DNA from 2 places in the Acidovorax sacchari genome. Region 1 is predicted to be linked to the other one. Evidence: riboswitches for the same ligand, from Rfam matches in the RefSeq annotation. Region 1 holds a riboswitch; the other holds the start of a gene.
What was found. A riboswitch is a leader RNA that binds a small molecule or an ion and turns the genes downstream of it on or off. The one in region 1 is predicted to bind glycine.

Region 1 (8,875 bases):
GGTGGAGCCGCGCAATCGCGTTAAGCTGCCATCCACGGGGCCGGTGCCCCGGCGCAACGCAGCGGTATGTTCCGCCCCACGCAAGGAGCCCAGGCCATGAGCAGCAACGACAGCAATTCCGCCGGCAGCGATACATCCCCCTTCGGTTTCGGCCGGTTCGTGCCGGGCTTCGATTTCCTGCAGAACCTCGCCAAGGGCGCTGCGGCGGGCATGCCGCAGATGCCGCCGCTTTCGGGCTGGGTGGCGCCCACGATCAGCGTGGAAGAGCTGGAAAAGCGCATCAGCGAACTGAAGGCGGTGCAGTTCTGGCTGGACCAGAATTCCCGCGCGCTCACGGCGACCGTGCAGGCGCTGGAAGTGCAGAAGATGACGCTGTCCACGCTGCAGGGCATGAACGTGGCGATGGGCGACATCGCGAAGGCGTTCACGCCGCAGGCGGCGCAGTCCGCGCCCGCGCCGGCCGCGCCGCGTCCCGATCCCTTCGCGCGGCCACCCCGTGCCGCGCCGGCCGAGCCGGCACCCGCTCCGGAGCCGGCCGCGCAGGCCCCGGCGGCATCAGGGCACGAGGCGGCCGGCGACACCGGCACCGAGCCGCCGGCCGCCGCGCCGGGCGTGGTGGACCCGATGCAATGGTGGTCCGCGCTCACGGGCCAGTTCCAGCAGATCGCGGCCAATGCGATGAGCGACGTCTCGAAGCTGCCTGCGATGGATGCCACGCGCGGCATGGCGGCGGAGGCGCTCAAGACGGCCACCGACATGGCGACGCAGCTCGCCGCGCAGGGCATGCAAGGCGTGCAGGACGCCGCGCGCCAGGCCGCGGAGGCCGGCACCGGGGGCGCGCGCGCCACGGGCAAGGACGGCGGCGGGGCGGCGCGCGGTGCGAAGCGCCCGCCTTCCGCGGCGGCCCCTGCGCAGCGCGCCGCTGCCGCCAAGGCGACTTCCACGAAGGCTTCTTCCGCGAAGGCCCCGGCAGGGGCGCCGCCTGCGGGCGCACGCCGCGCCGCCAGCCCCAAGCCCGGGCCGAAGGGCCGTTCCTGACGGGCGCAGCCTTCGCCTGCGATCGCGGTCCACCGATTTTTCCGACCATGAAACTCTTTCCCAATGGCCATGCCACCCACCCGCAATGGCGCATGGCCGCCGCGCTGGTGCTGGCGCAGCTGCGCGCGCAGATGGCCCTGCCGCACTACGCGAGCGCGCCCACGCTCGGCGTGCTCTACATCACGGACCACTACGCAGAAGACGCGGAGGCCCTGCTCGACGTGCTCGCGGCCGAACTCCCGGAGGTGACCGACTGGAGCGGCACGGTGGGGGTGGGCGTGGCGGCGAACAATGCCGAGTATTTCGACGAGCCGGCCCTGTCGGTGATGCTGCTGGACCTGCCGCAGGACCAGTACCGCGTGTTCTCGGGCGTGGCGCCGCTGTCGCGCGGAGGCGCTTCCGCGGGCGGCTTCGTGCCGCACACGGCGCTGGTGCATGCCGATGGCGACACGCCGGACCTCGCCGAGCTGATCGCGGAGATGTCGGACCGCACCGAGTCGGGCTACCTGTTCGGCGGCATCGCGGCGAGCCGCGGGCGCAGCGTGCAGTTCGCGGTGGGCGGCAACGGCAACATCGCGGGCCAGGGCGCGGCGCGGGGCGTGTTCGGCGGCGGGCTGTCGGGCGTGGCGTTCGGCAGGGGCGTGGGCATGCTCTCGCGCGTGACCCAGGGATGCCAGCCGGTCGGCCCGTTCGCACAGATCACGCGGGCGCAGGACAACGTGGTGCTCGCGCTCGATGGCGAGCCCGCGCTGGACGTGCTGCTGGGCACCCTGGGCATCACCCTGGAGGGCGATCCGCAGCCCGCGCTGCGTGCCCTGCGCGCGACGCTGGCGGGCCTGGTGGACGAGGGCTCGCAGCCCATGGGGCGCACGGGCCATTTCGGCACGGACGTACGCGTGCGGCATCTCGTGGGGCTCGACCCGATGCGGCATGGCGTGGCCCTGGCCGACAAGGTGGAGGAGGGCATGCGGCTCGCGTTCTGCCAGCGCAACGTGGCGGCGGCGCGCGCCGACCTGATGCGCATCTGCGCCGAGATCCGCGAGGAACTGGCGCCGGAGCCGCAGGAGCCCGCGGCCGCCCCGCCGCCGTCGCACGCCGGCGAACGCGCGGCGCTGATGCGGGCACTGGACCATGCCACCGAGGGCATGCCCGAGCGCACGATCATGGGGGCCATCTACGTGAGCTGTTCGGGCCGGGGCGGGCCGCACTTCGGCGGGCCCGGCGCCGAGATGCAGATCGTGCGGCACGCCCTGGGCGACGTGCCGCTGGTGGGGTTCTTCGCGGGCGGGGAGATCGCCCACCACCGGCTCTACGGCTACACCGGCGTGCTGACCGTGTTCACCTGCGCCGGTCCGGGCGAGGCGTAGAGCGGCCGACACGACCCTTCTGGCGTCGTTGCCGCATCTTGTCGTACTACGGTACTGCCTGCGATGCGGCGCCTCGCCAGAACCGCTTCGCTGGGTCGTGTCAGCCGCTCTCAGGCCAGCGCCGGCACGGCGGCGCGGCCGCGCGGCATGCCCGCGAAGGCGAAATCCACCTCGGGCACGAGCCCGCTCACGATGCTGGCGATGGCGCGGCCCGAGCCGCAGGCGTGCGTCCAGCCCAGCGTGCCGTGGCCGGTGTTGAGGAACAGGTTGGGCAGCTTCGTGCGGCCGATGAGCGGCACGTTGCTCGGCGTGGCCGGACGCAGGCCCGACCAGAACTGCGCCTGCGAGGTGTCGCCCGCGCCCGGGAACAATTGCTCCACGCGCTTCACGATGGCTTCGCAGCGCACCGGGTTGAGGTCGCGGCCATAGCCGTTGAGTTCGGCGGTGCCGGCGATGCGCATCACGTCGCGCGCCGGCTGGCCGTCCCGGGCCGGGCGGGTGTATCGCGAGAAGACCAGCTTGTACTCGTCGTCCGTCAGGCTGACCTCGTACGCGGCGGAGGCATCGCGCACGGGCAGCGTCACCGAATAGCCCTTGGCCGGATAGATGGGCAGCCGCAGGCCCAGTGGCTCGGCCAGCAGCGGGCTGAACGAGCCCATGGCCAGCACGTAGGCATCGCCGCGCACGCGCTCGAAGCGGCCTTCCGCGTCGGTGATCTCCACATGGTCGATGGCCCCGGCCGCGGTGCGCAGCGCCGTGATGTGGCAGCCCATGCGGAACCGCACGCCGGCCTGTTCGGCCCGTTGCGCCAGCGCGCGCGTGAAGGCGTTGGCGTCTCCGGATTCGTCGGCGTCGGTGTAGGTGGCGCCCGCCAGCTGGGAGCGGATGGAGGCCAGGGCCGGTTCGATGCGCACGGCCTCGTCGGCGCTCACCACGCGGCGCTCGCAGCCGAGCTGGCGCATCTGCTCGGCCGGCGCGAGCGCGCCGTCGAATTCCTTGCGGCTGGTGTAGAAGTGCAGGATGCCCTGCGTGCGCTGGTCGTACTGGATGCCGGTGTCGCGGCGCAGCTGCTGCAGCGTTTCGCGGCTGTAGGTGCCCAGGCGCACGATCTGCTCGATGTTGTGGCGCGTGCGCGCCGGCGTGCATTCGCGCAGGAACTGCAGGCCCCAGAGCCACTGGCGCATGTCGGCGCGCAGGCGGAAGAGCAGCGGCGCGTCTTCCCGGCCCAGCCATTGCAGCACCTTGAGCGGAGCGCTCGGGTTGGCCCAGGGCTCGGCGTGGCTCACCGAGATCTGGCCGCCGTTGGCGAAGCTGGTTTCCGCGCCGGGCGTGGCCTGGCGGTCGATCACGGTCACTTCGTGGCCGAGCTGCTGGAGGAAATAGGCCGAGGTGGTGCCGAGCAAGCCGGCGCCGAGGACGATCACGCGCATCTTCAAACCTTTCGAGGGTGAAGCGCCGGGCGTGCGCGTGCAGGCAGCTATGGATTCAATAGCGTGCAGCAGGCGCGTGGCCCGGCTGCCGCTCCCCCTGTCCTTGGTACCTGAGAGATTCACCCCGAGGCCAACACGGCGCGGGGCTTGCTCCTTCGGTGCACCACAGGCTGTGGCGGCTCTCCAGACGGCATTCGATGGTGTGCAGTACGGTACCTGAGCGTGTATGGGAGTTTGCGCCTTCGGTGGAACGCCAGCGGTGCCGCTGGCGTTCGCTCTCCTGCGGGGCGGATCGTAGCAGCGAAACCGCGCCGCGCAAAGCGCCCGGCGCGGCTGCGGGTTCAGCCGGCCTGCGGGAAGACGGCTTCGCCCAGGTTCAGCATGAGCCGGTTGGCCCAGGCGAACAGCGCGGCGGCGTGCAGCGCGTCCAGGATTTCCAGGTCGGACAGGCCGGCGTCGCGCAGCGGCTGCAGGTGCTGCGCGCCGAACGCGCCGGGCGTGCGCGTGAGCGCGGCACTGGCCTGCACGATGGCGCGTTCGCGCGCATTGGTGCCGGCGGTGTCGGGCTCCTGGAAGATCTGCGCCATCACGTCGTTGCGCTTGGCCAGTTGCTCGAAGCGCTGGGCGTGCACGGAAGCGCAGTACACGCAGCCGTTCACGCGCGAGACCACGGTGCTGGCGACTTCGCGCTCGGCGCGGGCGAGGCCGCCCGGGGCGTACATGATGGCGTTGAAGGCCTGCGAGCGCTCGGAGAGCACGCGGGGCTGGTGCGCCAGCAGCAGGTAGAAGTCCGACGTGCGGGCCTTGGGGTGGCTGAGGTCGAGCACCGCGTTCTGCTCGGGAGTGGCCGAGGCGGGATCGAGCACGGGCAGCCAGGCCTTCCAGTCCAGCGTCTCGCTGGTGTAGCCGTTCACGCGCAGCGGCTCGCCGGGCGCGGGCAGATTGGCGGGATGGACGAAGGGGGCGGCGTCCGCCGGCTGCGCTGCCGCAGCGGCAGGTGCCGCACCGGCCTCGCCCAGTTGCGCCAGCGCGGCCACGCCGGCCACCACGCGCAGCTGGTAGGTGACGAAGCCGATCAGCTGCGCGAGCAGCACCGTGCCCGGCACCGAGAGGCCCGCGGCGGGCAGCGCCTGCAGGGCGGCCTGGTCGCTTTCGGCGGGGTGCGTGGCGAGCGTGCGCGCGAAATGCACGATGGCCCGCAGGCGTGCATCCGGGATCGCGGCGCCGGTCGCATCGACGAGCGCCTGCACGGCCGGCGGGGGATGCAGGGGCTCGAGGGCCGCGCGGTAGTGCGCCGCCAGCGCGGGCAGGCCGCTCACGCGGGCGATGTCGTGCGCCACGGCCAGGCGCTCGGCCTGCGTGAGGCCGCCGGGCAGGCCGGGGCCGAAGAGGGCGTCCTCGCAGCCCTGCGTGGCCGTGGCGACCTTGTCGCGCTGGTGGCGCACGGCGTGGGCCGCGCTCCCGGGCGCGAGGCCGGCGATGTGGTCGATGGTGTCGCGGGATGCAGGGGCAATGGTGGCGGTATCGGTCATGGGCAATCCGTTGCGGTGGGCAGGAAGAGAGGGCGGGGCGGCAGGTCAGCCGGGCAGGACGCGCCGGGCGGTGTCCGCGGGCGTCCATTCGTCGCCCAGCAGTTCGGGCTCGGCATAGGCCTGCAGCACGCCGAAGTGGTGGTCCACGTCCTCGCGGTAGAACAGGCTGGCGAGGCCGGTGGCCAGCCGGCGCGCGCCGTCGCTGATGGCGGGGATGTCGCCCGAGACCGTGCCGTGCGAGAGGGCCGCGGGGTAGCAGAAGCAGTGCACGCGCTCCAGGCCGGGGCAGTCGCCGGGCAGCTTCTCGCGGAACTCGAACACGGGTCCCAGGTCGGGCGAATCGGCCAGTTCCTGGTCTTCGTCGCCCGGCGGCGGCGTGTAGCGTGCGCCCCAGGTGCGCACGTGGGGCGCGATGGCCGCGAACTCGGGCTTCTGCGCCCAGTCGATGGCGAAGCCGGTCGAGACGATCAGGAAGTCGAAGGCGAACGTGCCATGCGGCGTGGCGACGTGCAGCGCGCCGTCGGCCGGGTTCTCGCGCACGCCCTGCACCGGGCAGCCCAGGTGGAAGAAGGCATTGGGGTGGCGCGAGACGCGCAGCGTGCTGCCGTGCGGCGGGGGCACCTGCGTGGTGTTGATGTAGTGGCGGATGCGCCATTTCCAGGCATCCGGCAGGTCGTGGTGGCCGTGCGTGAGGCCGGGCACGCCCGAGCCCTTGGACTTGTTGATGCGGGGCAGGTCGGGGCGGCGCACCAGCAGGTCCACGCTGGCGGCGCCGCATTCCAGCGCCGTGGCGGCGCTGTCCATGGCCGACGAGCCGGCGCCCACCACGCCCACGCGCAGGCCGCGCAGCGTGGCGTAGTCCAGCACATCGGACGAATGCGCCCAGCGGCCGCGGCCGACCCCCTGCATGAAGGCCGGGATCTGCGGACCGCCCAGGCCGTCGCGGCCCGTGGCCAGCACCACGCGCCGCGCGAACCAGGTCGTGGCGTGGCCCTGCGCCTGCACGTCCACCTCCACCAGTCCGTCGCCACGCGGCCGCACGGCGGTGACCGCATGGCCGTTGCGCACGTCGGCCCGGGTGACGCGCCGGTACCAGCGCAGGTAGTCCATCCACTGCAGCCGCGGGATCTTGTCGAGCGCGGCCCAGGCGTCTTCGCCCCACTGGGCTTCGAACCACGCGCGGAAGGTGAGCGAAGGCACGCCCAGCGCCGGGCCCGTCAGCTCCTTGGGCGAGCGCAGCGTTTCCATGCGCGCCGTGGTGGCCCAGGGCCCTTCGTGGTCCTCCGGCGCGCGGTCCAGCAGCACCGCAGGGATGCCCTGCTGCGCGAGCGCCATGCTGGCCGCCAGGCCCGCCTGGCCGGCGCCGATGATGAGCACGTCGATGACCGGCCGGCCCGCGTGCATGCGCTGCGGCAGCCAGGCCTTCGCGCGCCAGTTGAGGGTCAGCAGGTCGTGCTGCAGCCGCTGTTCCAGCGCGGCCAGCCCGGCCGCGCCCAGAGAAGAAGAAAGAGCCATGGAAAAGATCGATGCAGTAGCAGAGCGGGTAGTGCGACGGGACGCGATGGCAATGCCGGGACGGCTTCGTGACGGCGCCTGAAACCGGCGCGGCCCAAAGCCAGCGACCCCCGCGGAACTGGCTCTGCCAGGCCGCTGGGGGTGCCCCCCTTCCCGAGGCGCGCAGCGCCACGAGAGAAGGGGGGAGCGGCGCAAGCCGCTCAGGGGGTTGTCCTCTAGTCCACGCTGATTTTCGCGTCCTTCACCACCTGGGCCCACTTGGCCCGGTCCTTGTGCACGGTCTGGGCGAACTGCTCCGGCGTTTCGATGCGCACCGTGTTGCCCTGCGATTCGAAGCGCTGGCGCACCTCGGGCTGCTCCAGCACTTCGCGCAGCGCGGTGTTGAGCTTGCGCACGATGGCCGGGTCCGTGCCCTTGGGCGCGAAGATGCCGAACCAGATGGAGCTGTCGAAGCCCTGGGTGCCGGGCAGCCCGCTCGATGCGATGGTGGGCACTTCCTTCACCGCGCCCACGGGCTTCGCGGTGGTCACGCCCAGCAGGCGCACCTTGCCGGCCTTGTAGTGCGGCAGCACGGTCTGCACCTGGTTCATGATGCAGCAGGTCTCGCCGCGCACCACGGACGTGATGGCCTCCGGGCCGCCCTTGTAGGGCACATGCACCATGTTCAGGCCCAGGCGCGCGTTGAATTCGGCGAACGCCATGTGGGTGCCGGCGCCGTTGCCGGTGGAGGCGTAGTTGTACTTGCCGGGGTTCGCCTTCACGATCTCGACGAATTCCTGCAGCGTCTTCGCGTCGATCACGTTCGGGTTCACGGTGAGCACGTTCGACACGTCGATGAGCGTGCCCACGGGCACGAAGTCGGCCTCCACGTCGAAGGGCAGCTTCTTGTAGAGCGCGGCATTGCTGCCGTGCGTGGCCGCGGTGCCGAAGGCCAGCGTGTAGCCGTCCGGCTTCGCGCGGGCGACGTACTCGCTGGCGATGTTGCCTGCGGCGCCGGACTTGTAATCGATGATGACCGGCTGGCCGAGCTTCTGGCTGAGCGGCTCCTGCACGGAGCGGGCCACCACGTCCACGCCGGAGCCGGCCGGGAAGCCCATGATGAGCGTGACGGGCTGGCGCGGCCAGTCGGCGGCGCCGTGCGGATCGGCCGCGAGGGCGGGGGAGGAGGCGGTCCAGGCCGCGGCGGCGAGCGCGGCGGCACCCAGCCAGGAGAAGGAATCGGAAAGACGGCGCATGCGAAGGGTCCCAGGAAAGAACAGGATCCCTGCCCGGACAGGGCCGCCCGGGTGGGGCGGTCCGGTGGGAAGCAAGGAATGCGCCATTGTGGGCAAGGCTTCATGCCTGCCCGCCCATATGGTTATGGTCTCCGGTACGGGCCGGGCGGCGGGGGATCAGCGCCGGTAGGGATCGTCGGGCCGGCGGTCGTAGCGGTTGGGCACGCCGTCGCCGTCCCGGTCCCAGCCGCCGCGGCGCATCTCCCAGCGGCCGCCCTGCTGCACCCAGCCCGGCTGGCGGTACACATAGCCCGGCCGCGCGCGCAGCCAGTGGCCCGGAACCCAGACGTGCCCGTGGCCGCGCCATTCCCAGTGGCCCTGCTCCCAGACCATGCCGCGGCGCGGCGGAGGCACCCGTTCATGGCGGGGCGGGGGCGGGGCGGACCAGCGCTCCAGCACCACGGGCGCGGGCGCGACGTACTGCGGGCCGGATTGCACGATGACGGTGGCGCTGGTGGCGGCCTGCGCGGAGATGGTCACCGTACCCATGGCGGCGGCCAGCGCGAGCGAGGCGGCGGAGAGGGAGAGGGCCTGGCGGTGGTGGTTCATGGAAGTCTCCTGAAAGGCTCGGAATCCCGGTGCCGGGCCCGGTCGGCCCCGGTGGTCCCGGTCATCCATGGACCCATGCTCGCCGCCGCGCGTCAACGCCGTGTCGCACCGGTGTCGCCGCCGTGCGAAGCGGTGTGTGCAGGTGTTTCCCGCCCCCGCCCGCACGGGGT
Region 2 (8,875 bases), 2.7 Mb from region 1:
CAAGCTGGCCATGGACTGGTTCTTCGCCACCGAGCGGGGCCTGGCCATCCGCGCCACCGGCTCCAACGCCCGCATGGCCCGCGCCCAGGGCGTGAACACCGGCGCCATGGTGCTGCTGGGCATGGCCGTGTCGAACGCGCTGGTGGCGCTCGCCGGCGCCCTCTTCGCGCAGACCCAGGGCGGCTCGGACATCTCCATGGGCATCGGCACCATCGTGATCGGCCTGGCCGCCGTGATCGTGGGCGAGAGCATCCTGCCCTCTCGCCGGCTGGTGTGGGCGACGCTCGCCGTCGTCATCGGCGCCATCGTCTATCGCTTCTTCATCGCGCTGGCGCTCAACAGCGACTTCATCGGCCTGAAGGCGCAGGACCTGAACCTGGTCACGGCCGTGCTGGTGACCGTCGCCCTGGTCATCCCCCAGATCAAGCGCAAGCTCTCATCGAAGCAGCCTCGATAAGGAACCGCACCATGCTGAGCGCACAAGACCTGCACATCACCTTCAATCCCGGCACGCCCATCGAGACGCGCGCTTTGCGCGGCATGTCGCTGGACATTCCGGCCGGGCAGTTCGTCACCGTGATCGGCTCCAACGGGGCCGGCAAATCCACCTTCCTGAATGCCATTTCGGGCGACCTGTCGGTGGACACGGGCCGCATCGCCATCGACGGCGAGGACGTGACCCGCCAGCCCGTCTGGGCGCGCGCGAAGCGCGTGGCGCGCGTCTTCCAGGACCCGATGGCCGGCACCTGCGAGGATCTCACCATCGAGGAGAACATGGCGCTCGCCCAGCAGCGCGGCACGCTGCGCGGCCTGCGCGGCGCGGTGAAAGCGCAGCAGCGCGAGACCTTCCGCGAACGCCTCGCCACGCTGGGCCTGGGCCTGGAAAACCGCCTCACCGACCGCATCGGCCTGCTCTCGGGCGGCCAGCGCCAGGCCGTGAGCCTGCTCATGGCGGCGCTGCAGCCCTCGCGCATCCTGCTGCTGGACGAGCACACCGCCGCGCTCGACCCGCGCACGGCCGACTTCGTGCTGCAGCTCACGGCGCGCATCGTGGCCGAGAACCAGCTCACCACCATGATGGTCACGCACAGCATGCGCCAGGCGCTGGACGTGGGCCAGCGTACCGTGATGCTGCACCAGGGCCAGGTGGTGCTCGACGTGTCGGGCGAGGAGCGCAGCCGGCTGGGCGTGCCGGACCTGCTGCAGATGTTCGAGAAGGTGCGCGGCGAGCAACTGGCGGACGACGCGCTGCTGCTGGGCTGACGGCGCGCCACGCCCGCCCCGGCGCTGCCGGGATGCCCGCCCTTGCTCGGCCGCTCAGTCCGCGCGCAGGGGCAGGTCCGCTTTCTTGAGCGTGCGCAGCACGAAGCTCGAGCGGCTGTGGCGGATGCCCTTGATCTTGTAGAGCTTCTCGCGCAACAGGCGCTCGTAGTCGCGCGTGTCCTTCACCACCACGCGCAGCAGGTAGTCGTAGTCGCCCGACACCAGATGCGCCTCCACCACCTCGGGAATGCTCGCGAGCGTCTCGCCGAACTTCTCCAGGGTGTTGTCGGAATGGCTGTCGAGCGTGACCTGCACGAGCACGGTATCGGCCAGGTCCAGCGCCTGGGCGTTGAGGCGTACCGTGTAGCCCTCGATCACGCCGGATTCCTCCATGCGGCGGATGCGCGCCCAGCAGGGCGACGGGCTCAGGCCCACGGCCTGGCCGATGTCCTGCAGGCTGGCGCGCGCGTCGGCCTGGAGCACGGCGAGGATTTTTCGGTCGATGCGGTCCATGGAAGGATTGTGCAGATATTCGCCCGATCGCAGAATATTTTTCTTTGCATTGCGCCATTTTCTGGAAATACGGAAAAACCATCGGCGGCCCTGGCGGCACAATTTCCTCCACAGGGCGCCCCTACCGGGGCGCGTGCGAATGGCAAGACCCCGGCCGGTTACCGCCGGACCGGGGTGCTTGGCACAACCGCCCGAAAAACCTGCGCTGCCGGCGCCGCGGGCCACCGCGCAGCCGTTAGAATCCGCCGGGTCAGGAGAGAGCGCCGCGCCCGCAACGGGTGGCGGGCGCCGCCGAAGGCGCAGGGAATCCCGAACGCTCAGGCAAAAGGACTGGCAAGGCGCCCGCAGGGATGCGGGCGTTTCCCCGGCTGGAGAGAGGCCTGCCTCCAACTTGGCAGGCCCACCGAAGGAGCAAGCCCCGCAACGCACCGCCCCCGTGGCAGCGCGCACGGCGTGGTGAATCTCTCAGGTAAAGCGGACAGCGGGCACAGGCGTGGCGCCCCGTGGCGGCACGCGCGTCGTCCGTCCCTGCCTGAGTGAAAGGCCCGCTCCGCCCATGTCCGCCGAATCCGCCTCCCTGCACACCACGCCCCTGCACGCGCTGCACCTCGAACTCGGGGCCCGCATGGTGCCCTTCGCCGGCTACTCCATGCCCGTGCAATACCCTGCCGGCCTGATGGCAGAGCACCTGCACACGCGGCAGGCCGCCGGGCTGTTCGACGTCTCGCACATGGGCCAACTGCGCCTCGCCGGCCCCGACGCCGCCGCGGCCTTCGAGACCCTGGTGCCCGTGGACGTGATCGGCCTCGGTTTGAACAAGCAGCGCTACGGCCTGCTGCTGAACGACGAGGGCGGCATCATCGACGACCTGATGTTCGTGAACCGCGGCGACGACCTGTTCGTGATCGTGAACGGCGCCTGCAAGGCCGGCGACATCGCCCACATCCAGGAGCGCATCGGCGGCCGCTGCGAAGTCATCCCCCTGCCCGACCAGGCCCTGCTCGCCCTGCAGGGCCCGCAGGCCGCCGCGGCGCTCGCGCGCCTGGCGCCCGGCACCGCATCGCTGGTCTTCATGACGGGCGGGCGCTTCGAGATCGCCGGCTGCGACTGCTACGTGACGCGCAGCGGCTACACCGGCGAGGACGGCTTCGAGATCTCCGTGCCCGCCGCCCAGGCCGAGGCACTGGCCCGCGCGCTGCTGGCCCAGCCCGAGGTGAAGCCCATCGGCCTCGGCGCGCGCAACTCGCTGCGGCTGGAGGCCGGCCTGTGCCTCTACGGCAACGACATCGACACCACCACCACGCCGCCCGAGGCCGCGCTGAACTGGGCCATCCAGAAGGTGCGGCGCACCGGTGGCGCGCGCGCGGGGGGCTTCCCGGGCGCGGAGAAGGTGCTGGCGCAGATCGACTACCCGTCGCGGCTCACCCGCCGCCGCGTGGGACTGGTGGCGCGCGAGCGCGTGCCCGTGCGCGAGCACACCGCCCTGCAGAGCACCGACGGCGCGGCCATCGGCGAAGTGACCAGCGGCCTGCTCGGCCCGAGCGTGAACCAGCCCGTCGCCATGGGCTACGTGGCGCCGGAATTCGCCGCCACCGGCACCGTGGTGCACGCGATCGTGCGCGGCAAGGCCGTGCCGATGGAGGTCAGCCCCATGCCGTTCCTGCAGCCCCGCTACCACCGCGGCTGACCGCGGCGCGCGCGAGCCGCGCCCGGCAGCGCCCCGGCCGCGGCTACAGTCGCAGTCGCGGGCCCCTTTCCGGGAGCGCGCATCGTTTTTTCCGTTTTCCCACCGCCTTTTCGCGGACCTTTCTTTCAGGAGCCCCCATGACCGTCAAGTTTTCCCGCGACCACGAGTGGATCAACGCCGCCGACACCGGCGCCGCCGTCGTCGGCATCACCGTCCATGCGCAGGATGCGCTCGGCGACGTCGTCTTCGTCGACCTGCCCGAGGTGGGCAAGACTTTCGCCCAGGGCGAAGTGGCCGGCGTGGTCGAGTCCGTGAAGGCTGCCGCCGACGTGTACATGCCCGTGTCCGGCGAGATCGTGGAAGTGAACGAGGCGCTGCGCGCCGATCCGTCGCTCGCCAACAGCGCGCCGCTGGGCGACGGCTGGTTCTTCAAGGTGCGCCTGTCCGACGCGTCGCAGCTCGATGCGCTCATGGACGAAACCGCCTACACCGAGTTCTCGAAGAACGCCTGATCCGGCCCCGGCGGCGGGCGGCTTCGGGCCGGCCCGCCGCGGTGCGCCCGCGCAGGGCGCCCTTTTCGTTTTCCCTTTTCCCCTCTTTCCGCTGACCGGGACCCCTCCCATGCCCACGTCCACCCTCCCGCCGCTTTCCGCGCTCGAAAACGCCGCCGAATTCCAGCCCCGCCACATCGGCATCGATGCGGCGGACGAGGAGCGCATGCTCTCCGTCATCGGGGAGGCGTCGCGCGCGGCGCTGGTGGGTGGCATCGTGCCGGCGTCCATCGCCCGTACCGAGCCGATGCAGCTGCCGCCCGCCACCACCGAGGCCGCGGCCCTCGCGGAGCTCAAGGCGATCGCCTCGAAGAACCGCGTGCTGCGCAGCTTCATCGGCCAGGGCTACTACGGCACGCACACGCCGGGCGTGATCCTGCGCAACATCCTGGAGAACCCCGCCTGGTACACCGCCTACACGCCCTACCAGGCCGAGATCTCGCAGGGCCGCATGGAGGCGCTGGTCAACTTCCAGACCATGGTGTGCGACCTCACGGGCATGCCCATCGCCAACGCCTCGATGCTGGACGAGGCCACGGCCGCAGCCGAGGCCATGACGCTCGCCAGGCGTTCCGTCAAGTCGAAGAGCCAGACCCTCGTCGTCTCGGGCGACACGCATCCGCAGACCATCGAGGTGATCCGCACGCGCGCCGAGCCGCTGGGCATCAGCGTGGTGATCGCGAACTCCGAAGCCGAATGGAACGCGGCGCTCGAGGGCGACTTCTTCGCCGCCGTAATCCAGTACCCGGCCAGCAGCGGCTGGCTCGCCGACTGGCGCGCCGACGTGGAGAAGATCCACGCGAAGCAGGCCGCTGCGATCGTGTGCGCCGACCTGCTGGCGCTCACGCTGCTCGTGCCGCCCGGCGAATGGGGCGCGGACATCGTCGTGGGCAGCACGCAGCGCTTCGGCATGCCGATGGGCGCGGGCGGCCCGCACGCCGCCTTCATGGCCTGCCGCGACGAATTCAAGCGCTCGCTGCCCGGCCGCCTCGTGGGCGTGAGCGTGGACGTGCACGGCCAGCCGGCCTACCGCCTTGCGCTGCAGACGCGCGAGCAGCACATCCGCCGCGAGAAGGCCACCTCCAACATCTGCACGGCGCAGGTGCTGCCGGCCGTGATCGCCAGCATGTACGCCGTGTACCACGGCCCCGAGGGCCTCAAGCGCATCGCCCAGCGCGTGGCGAGCTTCACCGCCATCCTGGCCAAGGGCCTCGTGGCGCTCGGCCATACCGCGCACCACCACGAGTCCGCATTCGACACCCTGTGCCTGCACACGAAAGAGCAGACCGGCGCGCTGCTGGCCCGTGCCGTGGAGCGCGGCGCCAACCTGCGCGTGGCCTGGGACGACTATCTCTGCATTTCGCTCGATGAAACCACGGCACGGGCCGACATCGAACTGCTCTGGTCGATCTTCGCCGCCGACGGGCAGGCCCTGCCCCGCGTCGAGGATTTCGCGAACGGCGTGAATCCGCTGATCCCCGCCGAACTGCGCCGAACGAGCGCCTTCCTCACGCACCCGGTGTTCAACACCCACCATTCCGAGACCGGCATGCTGCGCTATATCCGCCAGCTTTCGGACAAGGACCTCGCGCTCGACCGCAGCATGATCCCGCTGGGCAGCTGCACCATGAAGCTCAACGCCACGAGCGAGATGATCCCGATCACCTGGCCGGAGTTCGCGCAGGTGCACCCGTTCGCGCCCGCCGACCAGCTGGAGGGCTACCGCCAGCTCGACGAGCAGCTGCGCGCCTGGCTCTGCCAGGCCACGGGCTATGCCGGCATCAGCCTGCAGCCCAATGCCGGATCGCAGGGCGAGTACGCGGGCCTGCTGGCCATCCGCGCCTACCATGCGGCGCAGGGCCAGGGCCACCGCAACATCTGCCTCATCCCGAGCAGCGCCCATGGCACCAACCCGGCCAGCGCGCAGATGGTGGGCATGCAGGTGGTGGTCACGGCCTGCGACGCCAGCGGCAACGTCGACATGGACGACCTGCGCGCCAAGTGCGAGCAGCATGCCGACAAGCTCGCCTGCGTGATGATCACCTACCCCAGCACGCACGGCGTGTTCGAGACGCAGGTGAAGGAACTCTGCCAGCTCGTGCACCGCCACGGCGGCCGCGTGTACGTGGACGGCGCCAACATGAACGCCATGGTGGGCGTGGCGGCGCCCGGCGCCTTCGGCGGCGACGTGAGCCACCTGAACCTGCACAAGACTTTCTGCATCCCGCACGGCGGCGGCGGCCCCGGCGTCGGCCCCGTCTGCGTGGTCGAAGACCTCGTGCCCTACCTGCCGGGCCATGCCACGGCCGGCGTGGCGGGCGGCACGGGAGCCGTCAGCGCGGCTCCTCTCGGCAATGCCGCCGTGCTGCCGATCAGCTGGATGTACATCCGCATGATGGGCGCGGACGGCCTGCGCGCCGCGACGGAGACGGCCATCCTCTCGGCCAACTACATCAGCGCGCGCCTGAAGGACCACTACCCCACGCTGTACGCGAGCGCCAACGGCCACGTGGCGCACGAGTGCATCCTGGACCTGCGCGGCTTCAAGGAGACCAGCGGCGTGATGGCCGAGGACGTCGCCAAGCGGCTGATCGACTACGGCTTCCACGCGCCCACCCTGTCCTTCCCCGTGCCCAACACGCTTATGGTGGAGCCCACCGAGAGCGAGACGCTGGCCGAGCTGGACCGCTTCATCGACGCGATGATCGCCATCCGCGGCGAGATCCGCCGCATCGAGCAGGGCGAGTGGCCGCAGGACGACAACCCCCTGAAGAACGCGCCCCACACCGCGCACAGCCTGCTGGACGGCGACTGGACGCACCCCTACCCGCGCGAGGCGGCGGCCTATCCGGTCGCGGCGCTGCGGCAGGCCAAGTACTGGTCGCCCGTGGGCCGGGTGGACAACGTGTATGGCGACCGCAACCTGTTCTGCAGCTGCGTGCCGGTGTCCGACTTCGCCTGAGAACGCGCGCGGGCTACCATCGCGTCTTTTGACCGGAGACCCCTTACCGTGAAGAAGACCTTCCTGCCCGCTCTCGCCGCCGTCCTGCTGGCCGGTACCGCCTGCGCCCAGAAGCCGACCGCGGCACCCGCCGCTTCGGCCGCGGCCGCACCGGCACCCGTCACCACCGCCAGCGGCCTGGTGTACGAGTCGCTCAAGGAAGGCACGGGCGAATCGCCCAAGGCCACCGACGTCGTGAAGGTGCACTACCGCGGCACGTTCCTGGACGGCAAGGAATTCGACAGCTCCTACAAGCGCGGCGAGCCCACCGAATTCCCGCTCAACCGCGTGATCCCCTGCTGGACCGAAGGCGTGCAGCGCATGAAGCCGGGCGGCAAGGCCCGCCTCACCTGCCCACCCGCCATTGCCTACGGCGCGGCTGGCGCCGGCGGCGTGATTCCGCCCAACGCCACGCTGCGCTTCGAGGTCGAACTGGTCTCCGTGCGCCGCTGAGCGGGGTGCCGGGCATGCAGCGGCTACGGGTGGGCGAACTGGCCCGGCGCACCGGCCTGACGGTGCGTGCCCTGCACCATTACGACGAGATCGGGCTGCTGCGGCCTTCCGCGCGCTCGGAATCCGGCTACCGCCTCTACAGCGAGGCAGACGTGCAGCGGCTGCACGCCATCCAGACCCTGCGCCACCTCGGCCTGCCGCTCGGCGACATCGCCGGCCTGCTGCAGGGCGGCGGGCCGGACCCGGAATCCATCATCGCCCAGCAGATCCAGGCGCTGGACCGGCAGATCGCCCAGGCGACCGAACTGCGCGGCCGGCTGGCCCTGCTGCGCAACGGCCTGGTGGCCGGGCCGGCGCCCGGCATGGGGGACTGGCTGGAAACGCTGGCCCTGATGGGCACGTACGGCAAGTATTTCAACGCCGCCGAACTGCAGCGCATTTTCGGCAACTGGAAACGCATCGAAGCCGACTGGACCGTGGTGCGCGACCTCGTGCGGAGCGCGATGGACCGCGGGCTGCCCCCCCATGACCCGGAGGTGCAGCGGCTGGCCTACCGCTGGATGGCACTGATGCTGCACTGGATGGACGGCGACATGGCGCTGCTGGACCGCTGGGGCCACATGTTCCGCACCGAGCCGGGCACCCAGGGCCGCAACCATGCGCCCTCCGGCGACATGATCGCCTACATCGAATCCGCCATCCAGCTGCGCGTGGCGCTGCTCTCCCGCTACATCGACCTGCCGGACCTGTACCGCCTGGGGCACGTTCCCTACACGGACTGGGCGGCACTCGACGAGGAAGTGCAGGCACTGATCGCACGGCAGGTGCCGCCGTCCAGCAACGCCGCCCTGGCGGCATGCCGGCGCTGGAAAGCCCTGTTCGACACGCTGACCCACCAGGACCCCGAACTGCGGCGCAAGCTGATCGCGGCGACGGCCAACGAGCCCCTTCTGCGCGCAGGCACCCCCTTGAGCGAGGCGGCGCGTGCCTATCTGGAATCCGCGCAGGCATTCGCGCAACAGGCCCCGGGACCCGCTTGACCCTCACGCAACGTGAGGCTTCACAGTCGGGGCCATGGCTTCTGAATCGAACTCCCCTTCTTACGCGCCTGCGCCGCCCGGCGAGCCGCTGTCGCGCAACGCCGGCTTCCGGTGGCTCACCGCCAGTTCGGCGCTGTCCCTGCTGGGCGACCAGTTCTCGCTGATCGCCATGCCCTGGCTGGTGCTGCAGACCACGGACGACACGCGCGTGCTGGGCACCGTGCTGGCCCTCATGAGCGTGCCCCGCGCCGTCTTCATCCTCGTCGGCGGCGCCATCGTGGACCGGCATTCGCCGCTGCGGGTGCTGCGCCTGACGCGCTGGCTGAACGCCGTGCTGACCGGGCTGCTGGCCGCGCTGGTGCTCGCC

Region 2: it holds a riboswitch for glycine, as region 1 does, so the genes downstream of both, gcvT (glycine cleavage system aminomethyltransferase GcvT) here and ACGHC0_RS23075 (D-amino acid dehydrogenase) in region 1, are expected to answer to the same signal.

The regions. Positions count from the first base shown of each region.
Region 1 is NZ_AP035783.1:5,198,279-5,207,153, reverse strand. Features, by position in the region: gene ACGHC0_RS23085 (PhaM family polyhydroxyalkanoate granule multifunctional regulatory protein) at 97-1,038, shown strand; gene ACGHC0_RS23080 (FIST signal transduction protein) at 1,086-2,405, shown strand; gene ACGHC0_RS23075 (D-amino acid dehydrogenase) at 2,516-3,835, opposite strand; glycine riboswitch at 3,923-4,032, opposite strand; gene ACGHC0_RS23070 (CMD domain-containing protein) at 4,177-5,367, opposite strand; gene ACGHC0_RS23065 (SidA/IucD/PvdA family monooxygenase) at 5,413-6,882, opposite strand; gene ACGHC0_RS23060 (Bug family tripartite tricarboxylate transporter substrate binding protein) at 7,098-8,117, opposite strand; gene ACGHC0_RS23055 (YXWGXW repeat-containing protein) at 8,274-8,705, opposite strand.
Region 2 is NZ_AP035783.1:2,484,264-2,493,138, reverse strand. Features, by position in the region: gene ACGHC0_RS11310 (ABC transporter permease) at 1-457, shown strand, start outside; gene ACGHC0_RS11305 (ABC transporter ATP-binding protein) at 469-1,263, shown strand; gene ACGHC0_RS11300 (Lrp/AsnC family transcriptional regulator) at 1,318-1,776, opposite strand; glycine riboswitch at 2,018-2,115, shown strand; glycine riboswitch at 2,135-2,268, shown strand; gene gcvT (glycine cleavage system aminomethyltransferase GcvT) at 2,333-3,463, shown strand; gene gcvH (glycine cleavage system protein GcvH) at 3,601-3,975, shown strand; gene gcvP (aminomethyl-transferring glycine dehydrogenase) at 4,085-6,976, shown strand; gene ACGHC0_RS11280 (FKBP-type peptidyl-prolyl cis-trans isomerase) at 7,064-7,468, shown strand; gene ACGHC0_RS11275 (MerR family transcriptional regulator) at 7,483-8,508, shown strand; gene ACGHC0_RS11270 (MFS transporter) at 8,543-8,875, shown strand, end outside.